2 linked regions of the Acidithiobacillus ferrooxidans ATCC 23270 genome follow. The protein of the gene in region 2 interacts with the protein of the main gene of each other region in a pairwise test. Links are inferred from orthologs where the notes say so. Each region holds a gene or a part of one and is shown on either strand. Other genes may lie near its edges.

Evidence for each region. The genes of interacting proteins can lie anywhere in the genome.
Region 1: the proteins of AFE_RS07325 (region 2) and dnaB interact in binary tests that used the Escherichia coli proteins (3 or more experiments, as listed by UniProt). The link is inferred for Acidithiobacillus ferrooxidans ATCC 23270 from one-to-one orthologs.

The regions. Positions count from the first base shown.
Region 1 is NC_011761.1:2,501,953-2,505,126, forward strand. The notes cover bases 365-3,174. They hold dnaB (replicative DNA helicase), read right to left. Parts: upstream 2,552-3,174; coding sequence 1,178-2,551; downstream 365-1,177. Other genes in these bases: alr (alanine racemase), read right to left, coding at 365-1,091; rplI (50S ribosomal protein L9), read right to left, coding at 2,566-3,012; AFE_RS16860 (DUF2232 domain-containing protein), read right to left, coding at 3,050-3,174. Outside these bases: more of alr, read right to left, coding at 1-364. UniProt on the Escherichia coli protein: The main replicative DNA helicase, it participates in initiation and elongation during chromosome replication. Travels ahead of the DNA replisome, separating dsDNA into templates for DNA synthesis.
Region 2 is NC_011761.1:1,350,899-1,356,830, reverse strand. What follows is about bases 1,565-4,456. They hold AFE_RS07325 (ATP-binding protein), read right to left. Parts: upstream 3,495-4,456; coding sequence 2,634-3,494; downstream 1,565-2,633. Other genes in these bases: AFE_RS07320 (YdaU family protein), read right to left, coding at 3,505-4,456; AFE_RS07330 (hypothetical protein), read right to left, coding at 1,565-2,637. Outside these bases: ssb (single-stranded DNA-binding protein), read right to left, coding at 1-491; AFE_RS07335 (DNA adenine methylase), read right to left, coding at 554-1,444; more of AFE_RS07330, read right to left, coding at 1,441-1,564; more of AFE_RS07320, read right to left, coding at 4,457-4,500; AFE_RS17075 (transcriptional regulator), read right to left, coding at 4,618-4,842; AFE_RS07315 (helix-turn-helix domain-containing protein), read left to right, coding at 4,813-5,418; AFE_RS07310 (protein kinase family protein), read left to right, coding at 5,415-5,932. UniProt on the Escherichia coli protein: Required to load the replicative helix DnaB onto single-stranded (ss)DNA, to initiate chromosomal replication.

The sequences.
Region 1 (3,174 bases), 1.1 Mb from region 2 along the record:
GAAACCAACCGGCGCGGTACCCGCATCTGCATGCGACAGCTCATTTCATAGGAGATCGTACCGAGTTCCGCGGCCAGAGATTCGAGAGGCGGTCCGCCAGCCCCCATGAGGACGACGGGAGCGCCAATGTCTGCCTCCACGGCCGTCAGGTCCACAAACAGCATATCCATGCTGACCCGCGCCAAAGTGCGGGTAGTCTGCCCGGCTACCGTGACCGGCGCGCCACACCCCAGATGACGCGGATAACCGTCGCCGTAACCCGCTGCCACCACTCCCACCCGACAGCGCGCCGGGGCCTGCCAGGCTGCGCCATAACCCAGCCAGTCACCGGGGCCGAGTTCGCGGATGGCCACCACCGCACTGCGCCAGGAAAGCACTGGTTGCAAACCGATTTCGCTGCCGCGACGCCCGGCGAAGGGCGAAAGACCGTAGAGCATGAGTCCGGGCCGCACCCAGTACTGGTGGGTAAAGGGCAGCGCCAGCACCCCCCCGGAATTGGCGAGGCTGTGCTGACCTGCGGTGACGTGACCGACGTGCGCAATGGCATCGGCGAAAACACCCGCCTGTTGACGGTTGAAGGGGTCGTCCGGCGTATCGGAGCGGGCAAGATGGCTCATCAGCCCCAACACCTCCCAGCGGGGGTGGCGTTGCAAAGCAGCAAACAGGGCGGGCAATCGTTCCGGGGCAAAACCCAGCCGGTGCATGCCCGTATCCACCTTGATAAACAGGCGCAACGCAGCATCCGCAGCACGGGTCTCCAGCCACTGCAACTGGCGTTGTTCGTGAATCACCAGCAGATAAGCGCGTTCTGCGGCGACGGATACTTCGTCAGCGTCAAAAGGCCCCCCCAGCAGGCAGATGGGGCGCTCCAGCCCCAAGGCATGAAGCGCTTCCGCCTCTTCCAGGGAGGCCACTGCAAAGGCGTCCACTCCCGCCTCGGCCAGCACCGGGGCGCAAAGGGTCACTCCATGCCCATAAGCATTCGCCTTTACCGCCGCCATGATTCGTGCGCGGGGTGCATGTTCGCGCACCACCGCTACATTATGGCGCAGCGCGGCAGCGGAGATATCGGCAACAATCGGGCGGGTCATGGGCCAATGATACACCCCAACGCGCGAGAAAATCCCGTGAAAAAATACATGGACGGCACGCCGATGATCAGGCCTGGTGCAGGCAACTAATGCCCGAAGCCATCCCCGGACGGCGCATAATTCTCAAAACGGGTATATTCACCGAAGAAACTCATCCGAACCGTCCCGATGGGTCCGTTGCGCTGTTTACCGATGATCACCTCGGCAATGCCCTTCACCTCTTCCTTGTCCTTGTAATACACCTCATCGCGATAGAGGAAGAGGATCAGGTCGGCATCCTGTTCAATGGCGCCGGATTCGCGCAGATCGGACATCTGCGGACGCTTCTCGGTACGATTTTCCAGACTTCGGTTGAGCTGGGAGAGGGCAATGACCGGGATCGACAGCTCTTTGGCCAACGCCTTGAGCGAGCGGCTGATCTCGGAAATCTCGGCGACCCGGTTATCACCCCGTCCCGGCACCTGCATGAGTTGCAGATAGTCCACCACGATCAAAGCCAGGCCATGCTCCCGCTTCAACCGACGCGCCCGCGAGCGCAAATCCGTCGGGGTCAGCGCGGCAGAATCGTCGGCGAACAGGGGCGCGTTGCCGAGCTCACCGATGGCGTGGGCGATGCGCGGCCAATCGTCATTACCCAGGCTGCCATTGCGCAGGCGGTGCTGATCCACCCGCCCCCGCGACGAGAGCGCGCGCAGGACGATCTCGTCGGTCGGCATTTCCATGCTGAAGACCGCGACAGGCTTGCCTTCGATACAGGCGACATGCTCCGCTATATTCATGGCGAAAGAGGTTTTTCCCATACTCGGACGGCCCGCGACAATAACGAGCTGGCCCGGGTGGAGGCCGGAGGTTTTCTCGTCCAGATCGGCAAAGCCCGTGGACAGCCCCGTGACGCCCTTCCTCTCGCGGGCGATGGTCTCGATCCGGTCGATAACCGCCGGAAGTGCATCCTTGAGTTGCTGGAAGCCTTCACCGGCTCGCTGCTGTCCTTCGGCGAGATGAAAGACCCGGCTTTCGGCCTCGTCCAACAAGGCCTGAGCCTGCCGCCCTTCCGGGCGGTAGGCAAGCTCGGCAATTTCCCGACCGACCCGAATGAGGTCACGCAGGGTGGCCCGCTCCCGCACGATCCGCGCATAGGCGAGCACATTGGCCGCCGAGGGTGTCTCGTTGGCCAGCATGAGGAGATACTGCACCCCGCCCACATCGGCGAGCTGCTCATGATCCTGCAACCACTCGGAGACCGTGATGGCGTCCACCGCCCGCCCGGCGCCCAGCATGGCGCTGATAGCCTGGAAAATCTGGCGGTGGCGACGCTCATAAAAATCTTCGGCCGTCACCGCCTCAGTGACCTGCTCCGCCGTCTCGGGGTCGATCAGCAGGGCGCCGATGACGGATTGCTCCGCCTCAATAGAGTGCGGCGGGGCCTTGACCCCGCCGCCGTAGTCTGCCGAATCAGACACGCCCGGGCCTGGGATCAGGCGCGCTCGACGAAGACCATCACATCCAGTTCGACCTCCGGGTGCAAATGCACACGCACCGGGAATTCGCCGATCCGTTTGATCGGCCCTCCCGCCAGACGGATTTCGGAATGAGCCACTTCGTGACCCAGGGCCGCCAGAGCCGCGCTGATGTCATGCAGGCCCACCGAGCCGAACAAACGACCATCCTCGCCCGCCTGCAGGGCAATCGTAACCATGGCATCGGCCAGCGCCGCGGCGCGCTGTTGCGCGGCTAGCAGGCGTTCTGCCTCCACCTGTTCCAGCGCCGCCTTACGGGCGGCAAAATCTTCCAGATTGCGCTGGTTGGCCACTACGGCCTTGCCCTGCGGCACCAGGAAATTACGCCCGTAACCCGGGCGCACTTCGACCACATCGCCCAGACGCCCCAACTTGTTGATACGTTCCAGTAAAATCACTTTCATTTCAAATTCCTCCCAAAAATTCTCTGCAAAACCGCCATCAGGACCGCGGCCCGGCAAGCCGTCGGCGCAGGTGAAAAACACGGTCCAGAATACCTAGCACACTGACCACCAGCAGGAACTGCGAAAGCAGGATCAGTCCGATATAAAAAGCCGCCAGCGCGA
Region 2 (5,932 bases):
AACCGCACTCGCGGAAGCCGCCAGCGTGGTTGACAGATGGTTTCCGCCTTGGTGATGAAGGGAATATCGTCGTCAAATTCCTCCATCGGTGCAGCCCCCATGTCCCCGCCACCCCCACCACCATGCTGTGGTGCGGGACTGCCACTCTCTGGCGTATCGCGGCGCCCACCAATCAACTGGAGCTGGTCGCCCACGATCTCCGTGGAATACCGCTCCTGACCGTCCTTATCGGTCCATTTTCTGGTGCGGATACGTCCCTCGATATACGCCTGGCTTCCCTTCCGAAGATATTCTCCAGCGACTTCTGCCGTCCTCGCGAAGAGTGCAACGCGGTGCCACTCGGTACGCTCCTGGCGGTTGCCGTCCCGATCCTTGTAGGACTCCGACGTGGCGATGGTCATATTGGCGACCGCCGTCCCGTCTGGCATGTACCGCATCTCCGGGTCTCGCCCCAGATGGCCCAACAAGATCACTTTATTCACTCCTGCCATGACTTTCTCCTTGAGAGATGACGAACCGTTCTTTTTTCGGTTCGGTATAGATCAGGAGTGCGTCACACTGCATACAGATCCAACAGGGAGCACTGGCGCGGAGCATGCCGCTCATACCACTGCGTAAGGCGCGGATTCATCCAGATCCTTTCTGTCCGATCTCGATCAATATCTTCTCCAGCTTGCCCTGACCGGTTCGCGTGACAAGAGTGGGCAAAATCCACATAGGACCATCCTTGCCCGGACTCCAAATGATCCGAATATAAATCACTGGGATAGCCGGAAATCGCGACATAGGCGTCACAGGCACAGAGCACCCGAAGCAGGCTCTCATGGTCCTGGTCAGTCATCTCATCGGCATACTGCCCGTCTCTACGGGTAGCCTGGAGATAAGGCGGATCACAGTAGATGACGGCGGATGGGCTGTCGAATCTCCGGACCACCGCAATGGCATCATCATTCTCAATCAGCGCGTACCGCAGTCGATCACGAACCAGTTGCAATTCCGAATCAATAACCGTCGCCATGGACCGAGCCTTATTGTCAAAAACCTTGGCAAAGGCCCACGCCGGGTTTTTGCGGGTGGACTCGGCGGCGAACGCGGATCTGGCGATATAGAAAAACCGGGCGGCGCGTTCGAGGTCTGGCAGGCTTGCCGGGTCCGGAATGGCCCGCCACTCGTAAAACAGTTGGCGCGAATAGGGGGTGTTCTGCAAATACCGGATCAGTTCGTCCGTGCGGTCACGGAGCACACGGAAGAAGGTCACGATCTCGCCATTGGCGTCATTGATCACCTCGATGCCCGAGGGACGACGGGCAAAGAATACCGCTCCGCCGCCAAAGAACGGTTCCACATAGGTCAGCTCTCGCGACGGCCCGGGAAGCCGGGCAAGAATCTGGTCAGCCAGTTTCCCCTTGCCGCCCAGCCAGGGGAATGGCGGATGTACGCTCATATGGAAGCGACCTGCAGTGCAGCCAACACCTCACGTTCACCATTCTCTCCACGAAGGTATGCCTTGCACGACTCGAAAAGGGAGACCACTTCACGGCTGTCGGCCCGGCCAATGCGCAGGACCTTCTTTCGAATATCGGCCAGGTTTTGATGGCCCAGCAGTTCACGCAGCGAACCTGCTTCAAGGCCGATTTCATCGGTGTTCTTCAGCACCTGAAGAAGACCGAGAATGGCACGGTATTCCCTGGCCTCGGCCAGGTAAGGGATGAGCTGCCTTGCAGCGATTTGCTGCTTGCCCACCTGAATCAGAAGGTCCAGAAACTCCCGCTGGTCGGCGGGCATCTCATAACTGTCATCTTCCTCTTCCAGGTCGATACCCCCAACTGCGATGGACACCTGGTCCTCCAGCGAAAGTCGCTCGCTACTGCCTCGTGCCTCATGGTCTCCCCTTTCTTCCAGCGCATATTCCAGGCGAACCTCTGTTCTCGCTCCATGAAGCGTGGCTTCCATTCTTTCCAACTCCCGCATCTTCTTCTGCCGTTTTTCTCCGGAGAGATGCTTGAGTTCCGACCGCCTCTGCCGGATGACTCTTTCCAGCGATGCTTTCGAGAACGTCGGCTCGTGGGGCAACACGGATTCCGCATCGAGCCGTTTTCGATACATGAAATCTTCCATGGCATCACGGGAAGCAAACCGGGTATGCACATCAACGAATGTCGCAATATTGGGGTGCGGCACCGTCGCCAGGTCGTGTTTCTCCGTAAAGTGTTGCAATGCCTTGGTGGCCGCCGTGACGGCAAGATCGTGATGATCGTCGCGATGATCTGGTATAGACCATTCAGCCGTCCTGATTTTGGATTCGATGATCGCGGCTCCGCGCCGAATGGCCTCAGAGATGATCTCGTTCATCACGTGATTTTGGCGGGGGGTCAACTGGATGCTTTGCGACCAGCGCATGAGGCGGATGGCCACCTGTGCGCTGCAGTCGTATCCCTTCGGCGCAAAGTCACTCGCGCGCAGGCCCTCCAGGAACTGCTTTGGCTCTGAAAAGAATGGGCCGAGGTCGATCAGGTAGGATGCCATGTTCCTGGTCGCGCTTCGGGCGCAAGCGGAGCGGACAGGATGCGTGTTCAGCATCGGGTGGCCTTCTGAGAGGGGCTCTATCAGCAGTTGCTGCTCATGATTTCTGTTCATGATTCACCCCGCAGACAGAGAGCCGTGTCGGATGTGCACCCCCTCCCCCGGCGATGGCTCTGCCAGTCAAAGAGTAGCAGGCCGCCATTTTGGCACAGCCGGTCGAAGGCGGCCGGACCCAGGTATTTCTCCACGCCCTCCATATTCTCGTTGGACAGGATGAGGGTCGGTTTCAGGTCGCGGTACCGGTGATCGATCACCTCGAAGAGATGCACCCGCTCTCCATCGCTGCCGAAGGTTTTCCCGACCTCGTCGATGATGAGCAGGCCCACTTCCGCAAACCCGCGGATGACCTCCAGCTCCGTGCTGTTGCCGATTCCCCGCTGCCAGGTCTGGCGGATCCGGGCAATGATGTCGTAGGCCGTGACCTGGAGCACGCTGTGCCCTTTGGCCAGCACCACGTGGGCGATGGCAGACGCCAGGTGGTTCTTGCCCGTGCCGGGATTCCCGCAGAGGATGAGGCAGGATCCCTTTTGGGCGCGCTCTTCGAAATGATCTGCGTAGTCCCGGCAGACGTCGAGGGCCGTCTGCTGACCCGGGACCTCGACCACATAGTTGTGGAAGCCGCAGTCGATGTAGCGACTGGGGATGGCCGCGCTCTCCATGAGCCGACGGGAGGCATGCTCCGCCGCGCACACCGGACAAACAGGGGACAGGTAGCGGATGACGTCCCGCTCATCCACCATGGAGATCGGATAGCGGCCGTGGCGCGCGCACTCGCGGTACTGGGGATGACGGTCGGGCAGGATCGCCTCATTGGCAGGGTCGAATCCCCATTTGGCAAGGAGATCCCTGGCAGCATCGCCCGCATGGACGGATGGCTGATGGTGGATATCGGACTTCTTCGGTATTGCCATGGCAGCTCTCCTACAGGGCAATGAAATGAGATTCGGCAACGGCGACGGGCGGCAGGAGAGAGCGGTTGGGCGGCCCCGCTGCCGGCTGGTTCTTTCCTCCTTTCCCTGAAGATTTCTCCGCGTCTTTCAGCATCGCGGCGATGTAGCCGACGTGGATGCCGCTGCCTTTTTTCTCCAGGGCGATCTCCGCCGCCGCCAGGATGTGCTCATCGGAATGACGGGCGCACATCTCCTGCACAACGACCATGTGAGGGGCCGCACGGACGCCAAGCCCCCGTAGTTTCTTGCACAACGTGCCTTCGCGGGTTGCAGTCGGCAGTGGAGAGGGCTCTGTGAGCGGCGTTTCCTGAAACGTTTCACCCGCCGTTTCGGAAACGTTATCCACGTTTCTTCTCTCTCTCTTTTCTCCCTCTTCTTCTTTTCTATGAAACGTTTCAGCCGTTTCAGGAAACGTTTCAGTGAAACGGCCTTGAAACGTTTCAATCGTTTCATCGGCTTGGGTAGAGTGCGCTTCCTCTGTTCTGTTAGACTGAGCGTTTTCCTGCCTGGCCCTTTGTGCCGCCCGCCAGCGACGAAGGCGCTCGCGATCCTTGGCGCGCGGGTCCGAGGGGCTTGATGTCGGCTGTTGGGTCTTGTTGCCCCAGGCATCCAGTACCATTTCCGAAAGCACGGGATGGTACAGGCGGCCATCGGAGCAAAGGGAGAAGCCATGCAGTGCAATAGTCTTGACTTTCATCCACCGTCGGGGAGAACCTCGATACCCAGCGAGGCACGCCAGGATCTTGTCATCGTTGGGAAGACTGCCAGCAGGCACCTGCCGCATGGATTCGGTCCATAGCTTTACCGCTGCACCGAACTCCTCATTGCTGGCCAGGTGGATGAAGTCGCTGGAATGGAGTCGGCTCAGGTCCAGCTTCATCCAGCAATAGGAACGCAGATCAATGTCTGCCGGTACAGGTGGGGACGAAAGTGCTGAACAATCCAGTTCTTGTGCGTCAATTGGCATGGTCTCTTCCAGCCTTCTCAGCCCTGCGAATGGGCGCCAGGAATGATCGCGCGGCTGAAAACGCAATCCGGGTGCCCCCGTTTCCTGGCATAGAAGTCGTAGTAGTCGAATGGTGTCTCATGTGGCTCCCCGGTCTCTGATCTCATCCAAGGGGCCGAAGATGTCGGGCCGGAGTTCGGCACGGGTGACGGCGCCATTAGTGGAGAGCTCGATTTGGGCGGCTCGTTCAGCCGTAATAACAGTTCGACCTGTTATCCATTGAGAAACAAGCCCCGGCGTCACCCCTAGCTTTCTCGCAAGGAGGGTTTGTGAATGAGTCTGGCAGTAAGAACTGATATCCATGGGAATAAGAATAGCGCCGCTATTTATAATAGGCAAGCGCCGCTAGTCGAACGTTGCCCCGTCATCACCGATACTCAGGTCATGGAAAAACCGAAGCGGCGACGCGGGAAAGATGAAAGAACGCCTGACGAGCTAGCGGATGCTGCACGCCTAAAAGCTCTATGGGGGAGAAGACCAAAAGGGCTCACCCAGGAGGCGGTGGCGAACAAAATGGGGGTCACGAAAGCCGTTGTATCGCAGCACCTGTCTGGAGTAACGGCGCTAACCTGGAAAGCTGTTCTGGTCTATTCCGACGTGCTTGGCGTTTCCACTAGTGAGATTAGCCCTCGCCTGACAAGGAAAAACCTTCCGTCTGCCCGGATGGACCAGGACCACTCAGAGGAGCAGCCAGGCAGCACTGGGGAAGGTTCCTTCCGGGCTCCTCCGGGCCTAGAAAATATCTGGGTTCAGTCTCCCCCCGCTGCAAGAGCGCTGGTCGAGATCATCCTACAGAGATCTTCTGAGAAATCCCTGACCGACGAAGATATCCAGTTTCTTCTGGGAGCGGTAAGCAGGATCAGTAAGGACCTGAAATGAATCAGATAGGCATATTCCCAATCAAAATTGTAAGGGAGCAGAGATTTTCCGGTACGGCCACTCTTAGGCTGACCGGATTCGCATTGAACGGAGAACAATACGCGATCAAAACCATTGATGATGGCGCACTTCTCCCAATCACCGAATGGTTTTGCTACCATTTGTGCTCCACCGTCCGGATCCCGACCCCCGGCTGGGATGTGATAGAGCGTCCCAATGGGACACTAGCCTTCGGTTCCCGGATCGATCAAGACACCAACCTTCTTGGGTACCTCAGTCCCAACCCGGTATTTATTTATAGCATACTCAGAAGCCTCGCTTCGCCCCTCTCCCGAATGCTCTCTCTGGACTATTTCCTCCCCAACATTGATCGTCATATCAACAATATCCTTGTCCGTCAGCTTCCGAGCAATCATATGGTTGCATTGGCATTTGACTGGTCCCATGCATGCGACCCTGCCACGTTTGCGGGCTGGCCGTGGCAAACCCCGAACAACAGTCTTTCAACGATAAA